DNA from 3 places in the Companilactobacillus sp. FL22-1 genome. Region 1 is predicted to be linked to each of the others. Evidence: predicted binding sites of a transcription regulator. Region 1 holds the regulator's gene; each other region holds the start of a gene.

Region 1 (3,210 bases):
CGGCATTTTTGGCTCCGGCTTCACCAATCGAAACTGTTGCAACGGGAACGCCAGCAGGCATTTGAACAATCGACAATAAAGAATCGATTCCTTTTAGATACTTAGATGGCACGGGAACACCGATCACTGGCAAGCTTGTTGAAGAAGCTATCATTCCTGGCAAGTGGGCAGCACCACCAGCTCCAGCTATGATTACTTGAAAATGTTTATCAGCCTGATTGGCAAAATCTAACATCTCATGCGGCATCCTGTGTGCCGAAATAACTTTTGTTTCAAAACTAACACCCAACTCATTCAAAACATCAATCGTGTTCTGCATGACTTTCAGGTCAGAAATTGATCCCATAACTATTGCTACATCGTGCATTTCTTTTTCCACCTTTCTGCTCTGGTAACCAAATTCTATCAAGGAATCATTTTTCTTTCAATGCTAAAAACGCATTTTATTCTTATTTTTTTAATTATTGTTCGTATTTTACGTTTTCATACAGTTTTTTATATATTTAAAAATTAAATAGTTCGTATTTTAAAGACATGTTTATTTTTTGGCAAAAAAAATAAGCGATATGCATATTAAAATATACATATCGCTCAAATGATCTGACTATTTATTATTCTTTTGTGAATTCTTCATAGTATTCATTAATTGATTAAGCTTCTTTTGTGAAGGCTTTTGGCCCATTTGAGCCATCATTTGTCTGATCATATCTGCACTGATTGGCGGATTGTCTTGGAAGTATTTCTTCATGTACCATCTAGCGATGAAGAAACCGCCGACTAGACCGACTAGTAAAGCTATCACGCCAACGACTATTGTTGTACCCATTTATGTTCTCACCCTTTCCATACACTTATTAATATTACAAAAAAAGTTAACTAATTGAAAGCCTAATCGTCACGCAATCCTTTTTTTCGTTGAATTTCGCGAACTTTTTCTGGAGTGACTTCTTTTCCGTCTTTATCGTAAACTTGCAGCATTTCGATTTGTGACTTGAAAGCAGCCCGAAAGTTCTTCAAATATTCCTTTCGCAATTGGGCTTGTTGGTCCTCTTCTTCTTTGGTAATCGTACCGTTTTTGGCCTTGTGGGCTAATTCATTGATCTTTTTAAGTAATTCGTCTTGTTCTTTCATTTTTCATTACTCCCCAATACAATCGAACACTTGTTTGAACTTGTATTCAAATTTTGATACAATCTATTTAAGATATTAACAATGAGGTGTTCTAATGTCAAAAGCTGAAGGCTCTAAACAGTCACAAATTTTACAATGCATTTATGATTATTTAGATGAACATGGATATCCGCCCACTGTCAGAGAAATCTGCGAAGCTGTAGATTTGTCATCAACATCAACGGTCCATGGTCATCTCTCACGTCTTGAGAAAAAAGGTTACATCCAACGTGACCCTACCAAACCTCGCGCTATTGAATTAACTGGCGCAGGTTTGAACTCGATTGGCGTCAAATCAAAACAGATTCCGATCTTGGGTGCCGTTGCTGCTGGTCAACCAATTACCGCAGAACGTAACCCTGATGGATACTTCCCTATCCCACCAGACTTAAATCGTGATTCTGGCGAATTGTTCATGCTAGAGATCCACGGAGAAAGTATGATCAACGCTGGTATCTATGATGGCGATCATGTAATCGTCCACGAACAAAGTTCAGCTAACAATGGTGAGATCATCATTGCCATGACGGAAGACATCGAAGCTACATGTAAGAGATTCTACCAAGAGAATGGTCACTATCGCTTACAACCGGAAAATGACACAATGGACCCAATTATTCTAGATTCAGTCGAAATTCTTGGTAAAGTTGTGGGCTTATATCGTTCACAAATCTTCTAATCCAAATAGAGAATTGATATTCCCAATTCCTAACTAAAGAAATTCCAGTTGTTAACTAACTAGTTAACTGACTGGGATTTTTTTAATCAAGATTCAAATTCACTGACTTCAAAGCTTCCTCCACCACAAACATGACGCTTTCACTCTGTTGTAGGCGTTGTCTTACTTGAAGAAAATCTTGCTCACGGATGATTTTTTCAAAAGCAACGAATTCTTGATACATTCGATGAGGATAAACTTTATTATCGACATGTTCAACTAATTGTTTTTGATTGTCGTAAATATCAAATGACTCTAATCGATTAGTGGGACCGTTGACAATAATCGACCCTAGACTTCCTTGAAGGCTAGTTTGACGCTTAGGGACGACAGAATCTTTCGCACCAATAGCAACTGCCTTACAATTGTCGTAGTCCATCAAAAGAATCCCAGAAGTATCAACACCTCGAGCAATATTGGGCAGATATTTGACTTGTTTAGGACGCCCTAATAAACCGACAATGAAATGGATATTATAGATATTTAAGTCTAACAGTGCGCCGCCACCTTTTTTAGCATCAAACGCCGGTAAGATCTGTCCCGCTAAAAAATCGTCGTAACGAGTGGAATACTGCGAATAATTGCTTTCAATCAATTTCATATCACCGATCTGTGGTAATTTCTGCTTTAAATCAAGATAATTTTGCAAATATTGATTGGTGATCGCCTCTAACAAAAATAACTGCTTATCTTGGGCGATTTGCTTGAGAATTTCAAACTCTGACAATTTTACCGTAAAGGGCTTTTCAACGATGACATTCTTGCCATGTTCCAAAGCTTTTTTAGCAAAACTGAAGTGTAAAAAATTCGGTACCGCAATATAGACTGTATCGAACCCTCCATCTGCTAAAGCTGTATCAAAATCGGTGTAAATTGCGCCAATGTGATATTTAAGCTTCAATTGATGCAACACGTCCAAACTTCTTTGCGTCCCTATCAATGCAGTTAATTCGGTATCAGGCAAGTCCTTAGTGATGGTCAAAAAATCATGCACGATGTTCCCTGACCCAATAATTGCTAATTTCATTCGTAGAGTGCTCCTCGTTGTTTTAATTTTTAATCCATTAAAACACCTTCAGAAATCTTTTAGGGGCAAATATACTAAATGGTAATTGAAATTAAAAAAATTCCTAAGAAAAAACCGTCTTCTCAAATTTGAGAAAACGGTTTTTAAAGCTCAAGTATTAATTAGATGTCACGACGACGTTCTTTAATACGAGCAGCCTTACCTGTACGAGCACGTAAGTAGTAAAGCTTGCTACGACGTACACGACCATGTCTGATAACTTCAATTTGTTCTACACGAGGTGTGTTTAGCGGGA
Region 2 (3,210 bases), on a different contig from region 1:
AAGGTTTCGTAGATTTTGTTTTAAACAAAAAACAAGTGAAAAATTATGATAAGGCTTCGTTTGAGAAGCGTCATTTGATTTTAGAGAGCGGAATGTACGATCATATTGCGGACAAAATGATGTCATTGATTCAACAGCTGAACTTGACCAGTATTTTAGATGTCGGCTGTGGAGAAGGCTATTATTCCAAAAAGATGGCTACGTTAGAGGGCCGAAAGGTCTTAGCCTTTGATATTTCTAAAGATTCAATTCAATTAGCAGCTAAAGGTGTCAATACACCTGTGCAGTGGTTTGTCGGAGATTTAGCTCACTTACCAATTCAAGACCAAGTGATTGATGGGATTGTGGATATCTTTTCGCCAGCCAATTACAACGAGTTTAATCGAATTCTTCAACCGGGAGGATTTGTGCTCAAAGTTATTCCCAACCAATATCATGTCCAGGAATTGCGAAAACAAGCTCAAGATCAACTGCAACAAGCCAGTTATTCCAATCAAAAGGTGTTGGATTACTTCCAAGAGCACTATCAACTGGTCGATCAGATTGATGCCACTAAGACGTACTCAGTTTCCGAAGCGCAAAGGGCAGCTTTTATCGGTATGACGCCGTTATTATTTAATGTGGATAACAGCCTGATCGATTGGAGCCCAGTTTCTGAAATAACTGTTGGTGCCACCATCTTAGTAGGAAAAATGAAGTAAGAATAATTTTTTAATAATTGCTTAAAATTGCAAAGAGCCATCTAACCCTTGTCTTGAGGTTTAGATGGCTCTTAATTTGCATATTTATGTAAAGCGCTTTTGAAATCTCCGCCGATTAATACTTCGATCTCATTAACCAGTTCTTGAGGATCTTCTTTCATATCATGACGGAACCAATCGAAAATCAGTGAAATGAAAGCCAAACTGTAAAAATGGGCGATGAAATTCTTGTGACGTTGTTCAACGTTCAAACCGACAGCTTGCTTTTCCACAATGTTTATCACATAACTGTATAGTACTTTAAAAAGATATTTGAGCATAACGTCGCGATAGGCAGATTGATAAGTATTCTTGGTGATCTTTTGATTTTTTTTAGTTAAGAGCATGATCTGATAAAAACCTTCCTGCCAGTGTTCGTAGTTAGCAGTCCGCTCAAGAATCTCTTTAGCTTCTAGACTAGCGGAATATTCAACTAACTCATAAATATCAGAGAAATGATTGTAAAAGGTCTGTCGAGTCAGATGGCATTCCGTCACAATATCTTTAACTGTAATTTGATCGATATTTTTGTGGTGGAGTGTGGTACACAAGGCTTCACGTAAAATCCGTTTCGTGTCTTTGGTCATTTTGCGTCCCTCCCTGCTCAATCGTGTGATACATATAATTATATAAGTTTCTAGTGAAAACGTCACCGAAAAAGAAATGATTACAGACAAAGTCGAACACATGTTTTACAATGTAACTTAGTAATTTGGGAGGTAAGTCATGACGACTAAGATTGGAATTCGTCAATTGGTAGAATTCGTTCTGCGTAGCGGAGACCTCATTGAGGTTAAGAACAGTCAGAACACGGCGCAAAATGGAGCCCGAATCCATCGTCATCTCCAAAAGTTGCGTTCAAAAGACGTAAATTATCAAAGTGAAGTTTATTTAAAGACGGCTGTTACTATGAATGATACGCAATACCTGATCTCTGGTAGAGCCGATGGCATCACTGCCCAAGCTGACAAAATAACGATTGAAGAAATCAAAACTTCAGAGCAAGCTTATGAAGATTTAAGCGATAACACCCTAGAATTGTATTGGGCTCAGGTCAAAGTTTATGGTTATATCATCTTACAAGACCATCCAGAATTTGATGAAGTTACCTTGCGTCTGACTTATTTTCAAGTGAATAACGAAGCCGTAACGACTAATGATCAAGTATTGAATCGGGCTAGCTTGACGAAATTTTTTCAAGAATTGATCGACGAGTACGAATATTGGTTAGTTCTTAGAGCAAAGTTACGAAAAACGCGCAATGAATCTATCAAACAATTGGCGTTTCCTTTTCCAAAATTTCGAACTGGCCAACATGAATTAGCGGCGGCCGTGTATAAAACTATCGTGCTCAAAAAAAGATTATTTGTGGAAGCACCGACTGGTACTGGTAAGACGATTTCAACCCTTTTTCCAGCAATTAAGGCTATGGGCGAAGAGAAGATTCAACGACTGTTTTATTTAACTGCTAAGCAAAGTACGCGCCATGTGGCTGAAGAGACGGTTACTTTAATGGCCAATCACGGATTAAAAATCAAAAGTATGACTTTGACGGCCAAAGATAAAATTCGTTTTCCTGAAGAAATCGACGTTCCACCGGAAGAAAATCCTTATATGGTAGGCTATTATGACCGCTTGAAACCGGCTTTGGCAGACTTGTTGACGAATGAAGATGCTATTACACGTTCGGTGGTTGAAAGATACGCACGAAAACATATGGTTGATCCATTTGAATTTTCCTTAGATGCTTCTTTGTTTTGCGACTTGATTATTTGTGATTACAACTACTTATTTGATCCACTGGTTTACTTGCAACGTTTCTTTGTGGAAAAAGATACGGACAACTTTTTCTTGATCGATGAAGTTCACAATTTAGTGAGTCGTTCGCGGGATATGTATTCGGCCACGATCAGTGATCAAGCAATTGCTAAATTATTAAAGCAGGCCAAAGCTATTGAAACGAAGGCAAGTGCTGATTTTCAAAAGCAGTTAAAAAAGGTTCGCCGAGTTTTTAATCAGATCAAACGATCGCTCAAAGAACTTGATAAGGAAGAGCAAATCTCAAGTGATGCACCTTTAGAACTACTAAAGGCGCTCGGTAAGTTTGATGATTTTGTTAGTGATTGGATGGCGGAACAAAAAAATTCGGCATTTTTAGACGATGTGAAAGACTATTTTTTTGAAGCTCTAACCTTTGTTAAGATTGGAGCGTTATATAACGACAGCTATAAGACTAGAATCGTTATAGAGGACAAGCATCTCATAGTTAAACAGCTTTGCTTAGATCCTAGTCATTTTATAGATGAATCGCTTAATTTAGGTCTGGGTGCGGTCTTGTTTTCAGCAACCTTATCGCCAATGGATTATTATCAGAGTGTTTTAGGTGGGATTGATAACAGTCTAGCTTACCGATTGCCATCGCCATTCCCCATTGAAAATCAGGAGATTTTGATCACCCAGTATATTCAAA
Region 3 (3,210 bases), on a different contig from region 1:
TTTTCTACCAACACGATTTAACTTAGATACCAAAAAAGCCTAGGACAATTGAGTTCTAGGCTTTTCTAATTCAAAGGATTCTTTTTGAAGAAATAGTAAAAATAAATGGCTTCCACTTTTAAACAAAGTGACATTAAACAAGAGAAATTATTTTTTATCTTTCAGATTCTTTTGATCTTTTGAAGATTTCTTATCGGCAGAATCTACGCGTTTTACGTTTTCTTTTACATCATCGGGAAGAGAGGCAAACTTATCAAATAAACTGCCAAAATTACTTTCACGTTTCACTGTTAGGCCCATCGGTACCAGCCCCTTTCAAGTTTCATTTTTAATTAACTATATTATAGAACCTAAGTGCACAAAAGGCAATTTTTAGTTAACTTTTTTAATTTTACCAGTAGCAATAGGCAAAGTCACATGAGCATCATAATTGCCAACTACGCCACCTACGGAAGCAGGTAGCTCAAGTGATTGAGGAACACCATGAACATAGACTACTCTCTTATCTAAGTCCAATTTGTCTGTTCCAAAAACTGACTTGAATTGAGATTGTAACTGATCCAAAGGAACGTCTTTTTCATAGGCAAAATGACCGTTCTCATCAGAGACGGGATAATTATCATTTGGAACATCGATTTTTTCTGGAGCATTGTCGAAAGGCACCATAGTTGTACCTGAGACCGCTTCAGTTTCTGGCAAATCGACTAAGCCGTCGTGATTTACGTCTTGACTCATTGTAGCAATTTGAGCATCTTGGCCATTCTGAAAACCATGGAAATGTTCCCAATGCTGGGTGTTCTTTGGTGTATCAAACATTTCGATCTTAATGTGCAAATTGTTCTCTTCAACAGTAAACTCAGCTGATCCGTGAGCACTGCTGCCGATAAACTCGGCGTTTAATGGTACGATCTCTGCGATATATTTTTGACTCATATGACGATACCTCCGATTGATTTTATTTAATTTAATTTTACAAAACCAATCATAAAGGGTGAAAAATAATTGTCAAACAATCAGCAATAATCTTTTTAGCAGACCATTCTAATGAAAGAAAAGTATAATAGAACATATGGTTGCATATAAGTTGACAATTAGTAAGAATAACTTATGATTAACAGAGTCTGAATTAAAAGGGAGGTTTATTGTTGGCGACTGAATATATAGAACATAAACTAAGCCTGCTGCCACCTCGTCCGGGTTGTTATCTAATGAAAGATATCAACTCTAAAATAATTTACGTTGGAAAAGCTAAAAATCTTAAGAATCGGGTTCGGTCTTATTTTAAGAGTTCTCATGAAGGTAAGACAGCACGACTAGTTTCGGAAATCCGTGACTTTGAGACGATCATTACTTCCAATGATAAAGAAGCCTTTTTGTTGGAAATAACTTTGATCCAGAAACATCAACCTTATTACAACATCAAACTAAAACGAGGGACCGGCTATCCTTATATAAAAATCACTAACGAGCGTGATCCTAAGATGGAGATCACCGGTTTGATCAAAAAAGATGGAGCCTATTATTTTGGACCTTATCCAAATGTTTGGGCTGCATCAAATACTCTAAATTTCTTACAAAAAGTCTATCCATTGCGTCGCTGTCAGGGACATTTAGGTAGACCTTGTTTGTATTACCATATGGGACAATGTTTAGGAGCTTGTTTCCAAACTGTTCCTCAAGAAAAATATGATAAACAAATTGAAAAAATCAAGAAGTTTCTAGGCGGCAATGTTGGTGAAATCAAGCATCAACTAGAACGGCGAATGGAAACAGCCTCAAAAAAAATGGAGTTCGAACGTGCAGCTGAATTGCGTGACCAGATCAAATATATCGAGACTACGGTTGAGAAACAAAAGATCATTTCTAATGATAGTACACCGCGAGATATCTTTAATTACTATGTCGAAAAAGGTTGGATTTCCATTCAAGTTTTCTTTATTCGACAAGCCCGTTTAATGAAACGAGAGAAGAAAGTTTTTGCCTGTATTAATACGCCAGAAGAAGAATTATCGACCTATATTTTGCAATTCTATAATCGCCGGAACCAAGTTTTACCAAAAGAGATCTTAGTTCCAGATAATTTGGATAAAAAGACGCTTTCTCAAGTTTTGAATATTCCTTTCCGAACACCGCAACGTGGTCAGAAAAAAGACTTGATGGATATGGCCGCAGAAAACTCAAAATTAGTTTTGCAAGAGAAATTCCGCTTGATGGAGTTAGATAATCGTCAAACTTATGGTGCCCAGAAGCAAATTTTTGAAGCTTTAGACTTGCCTTATGGTCATATTATTGAATCGTTTGACCATTCGCATATTCAAGGGACCAATCCCGTTTCTGCGATGGTAATGTTTAAAGATGGCCGTCCTGAAAAGAGTGGTTACCGGAAGTATAAAATCAAAGGTGAAGTTGAGCATCAATCGGGAGCAGATGAAGCTGCCAATACTCGAGAAGTGATCTATCGACGTTATTCACGTTTGCTGAAAGAAAAGTCGCCATTACCAGATTTAATTCTAATGGATGGTGGTATCATTGAATTGCGTGCTGTGATGGACGTTTTAGTCAATGAACTGGGAATCGATATACCTGTGGCCGGAATGGTCAAAGATGATCACCATAATACTTCACATTTGATCGTGGGAGAAGATGGTGTGGAAGTACCGCTCGACCGTAAGAGTCAAGGCTTTTACTTATTACAAAGAATTCAAGATGAAGTGCATCGCTTTGCTATTACTTTCCATCGTAAGACCAGAAGTAAGAATGCTTTGTCGTCACAATTGGATAATATTCAAGGCGTAGGGCCCAAGACTAGGACAAAATTATTAAAGAAATTTGGTTCTGTCAAGAAGATGAAAGAAGCTTCCATAGAGCAATTGACTGACTTAGGTATTCCTAAGACAACGGCTCAGACGATTAAAATTACGTTAGCAAGTACTGATTTTCACAAAAAGTATCACAAAGGATAGAGGGAGAGATTTAATGATCACATTAAAGTCAGAACGAGAGATTGAGGGAATGCGTGAATCCGGCAAGATTTTAGCTGGAGTTCATTTAGGTTTAAGAGATATCATCAAACCTGGTATTTCCGCCTATTCGATTGAAGAGTTCGCCAACGACTACATTGAAGCCCATGGAGCAACTCCTTCAGAAAAAGGGTTTGAAGGCTATAAATATGCTACTTGCGTTGATGTTAACGATGAAGTAGCTCACGGT

What was found. Region 1 encodes LexA, which represses DNA repair genes until DNA is damaged. Its sites were predicted from a motif close to CNAACANNTGTTNG; they were not measured.
Region 2: ACG72T_RS00470 (ATP-dependent DNA helicase) is a predicted target of LexA. The motif match lies at 1,421-1,434, and genes of this name have one in related genera.
Region 3: uvrC (excinuclease ABC subunit UvrC) is a predicted target of LexA. The motif match lies at 1,063-1,076, and genes of this name have one in related genera.

Annotation. Positions count from the first base shown of each region.
Region 1 is NZ_JBINJY010000002.1:127,959-131,168, reverse strand. Features, by position in the region: gene purE (5-(carboxyamino)imidazole ribonucleotide mutase) at 1-367, opposite strand, end outside; gene ACG72T_RS02160 (YneF family protein) at 605-826, opposite strand; gene ACG72T_RS02155 (DUF896 domain-containing protein) at 889-1,131, opposite strand; gene lexA (transcriptional repressor LexA) at 1,226-1,849, shown strand; gene ACG72T_RS02145 (Gfo/Idh/MocA family protein) at 1,932-2,915, opposite strand; gene rplS (50S ribosomal protein L19) at 3,077-3,210, opposite strand, start outside.
Region 2 is NZ_JBINJY010000001.1:104,788-107,997, reverse strand. Features, by position in the region: gene ACG72T_RS00480 (methyltransferase domain-containing protein) at 1-701, shown strand, start outside; gene ACG72T_RS00475 (TetR/AcrR family transcriptional regulator) at 773-1,327, opposite strand; gene ACG72T_RS00470 (ATP-dependent DNA helicase) at 1,467-3,210, shown strand, end outside.
Region 3 is NZ_JBINJY010000004.1:1,203-4,412, reverse strand. Features, by position in the region: gene ACG72T_RS03990 (SPJ_0845 family protein) at 148-300, opposite strand; gene ACG72T_RS03985 (hypothetical protein) at 373-933, opposite strand; gene uvrC (excinuclease ABC subunit UvrC) at 1,146-2,963, shown strand; gene map (type I methionyl aminopeptidase) at 2,977-3,210, shown strand, end outside.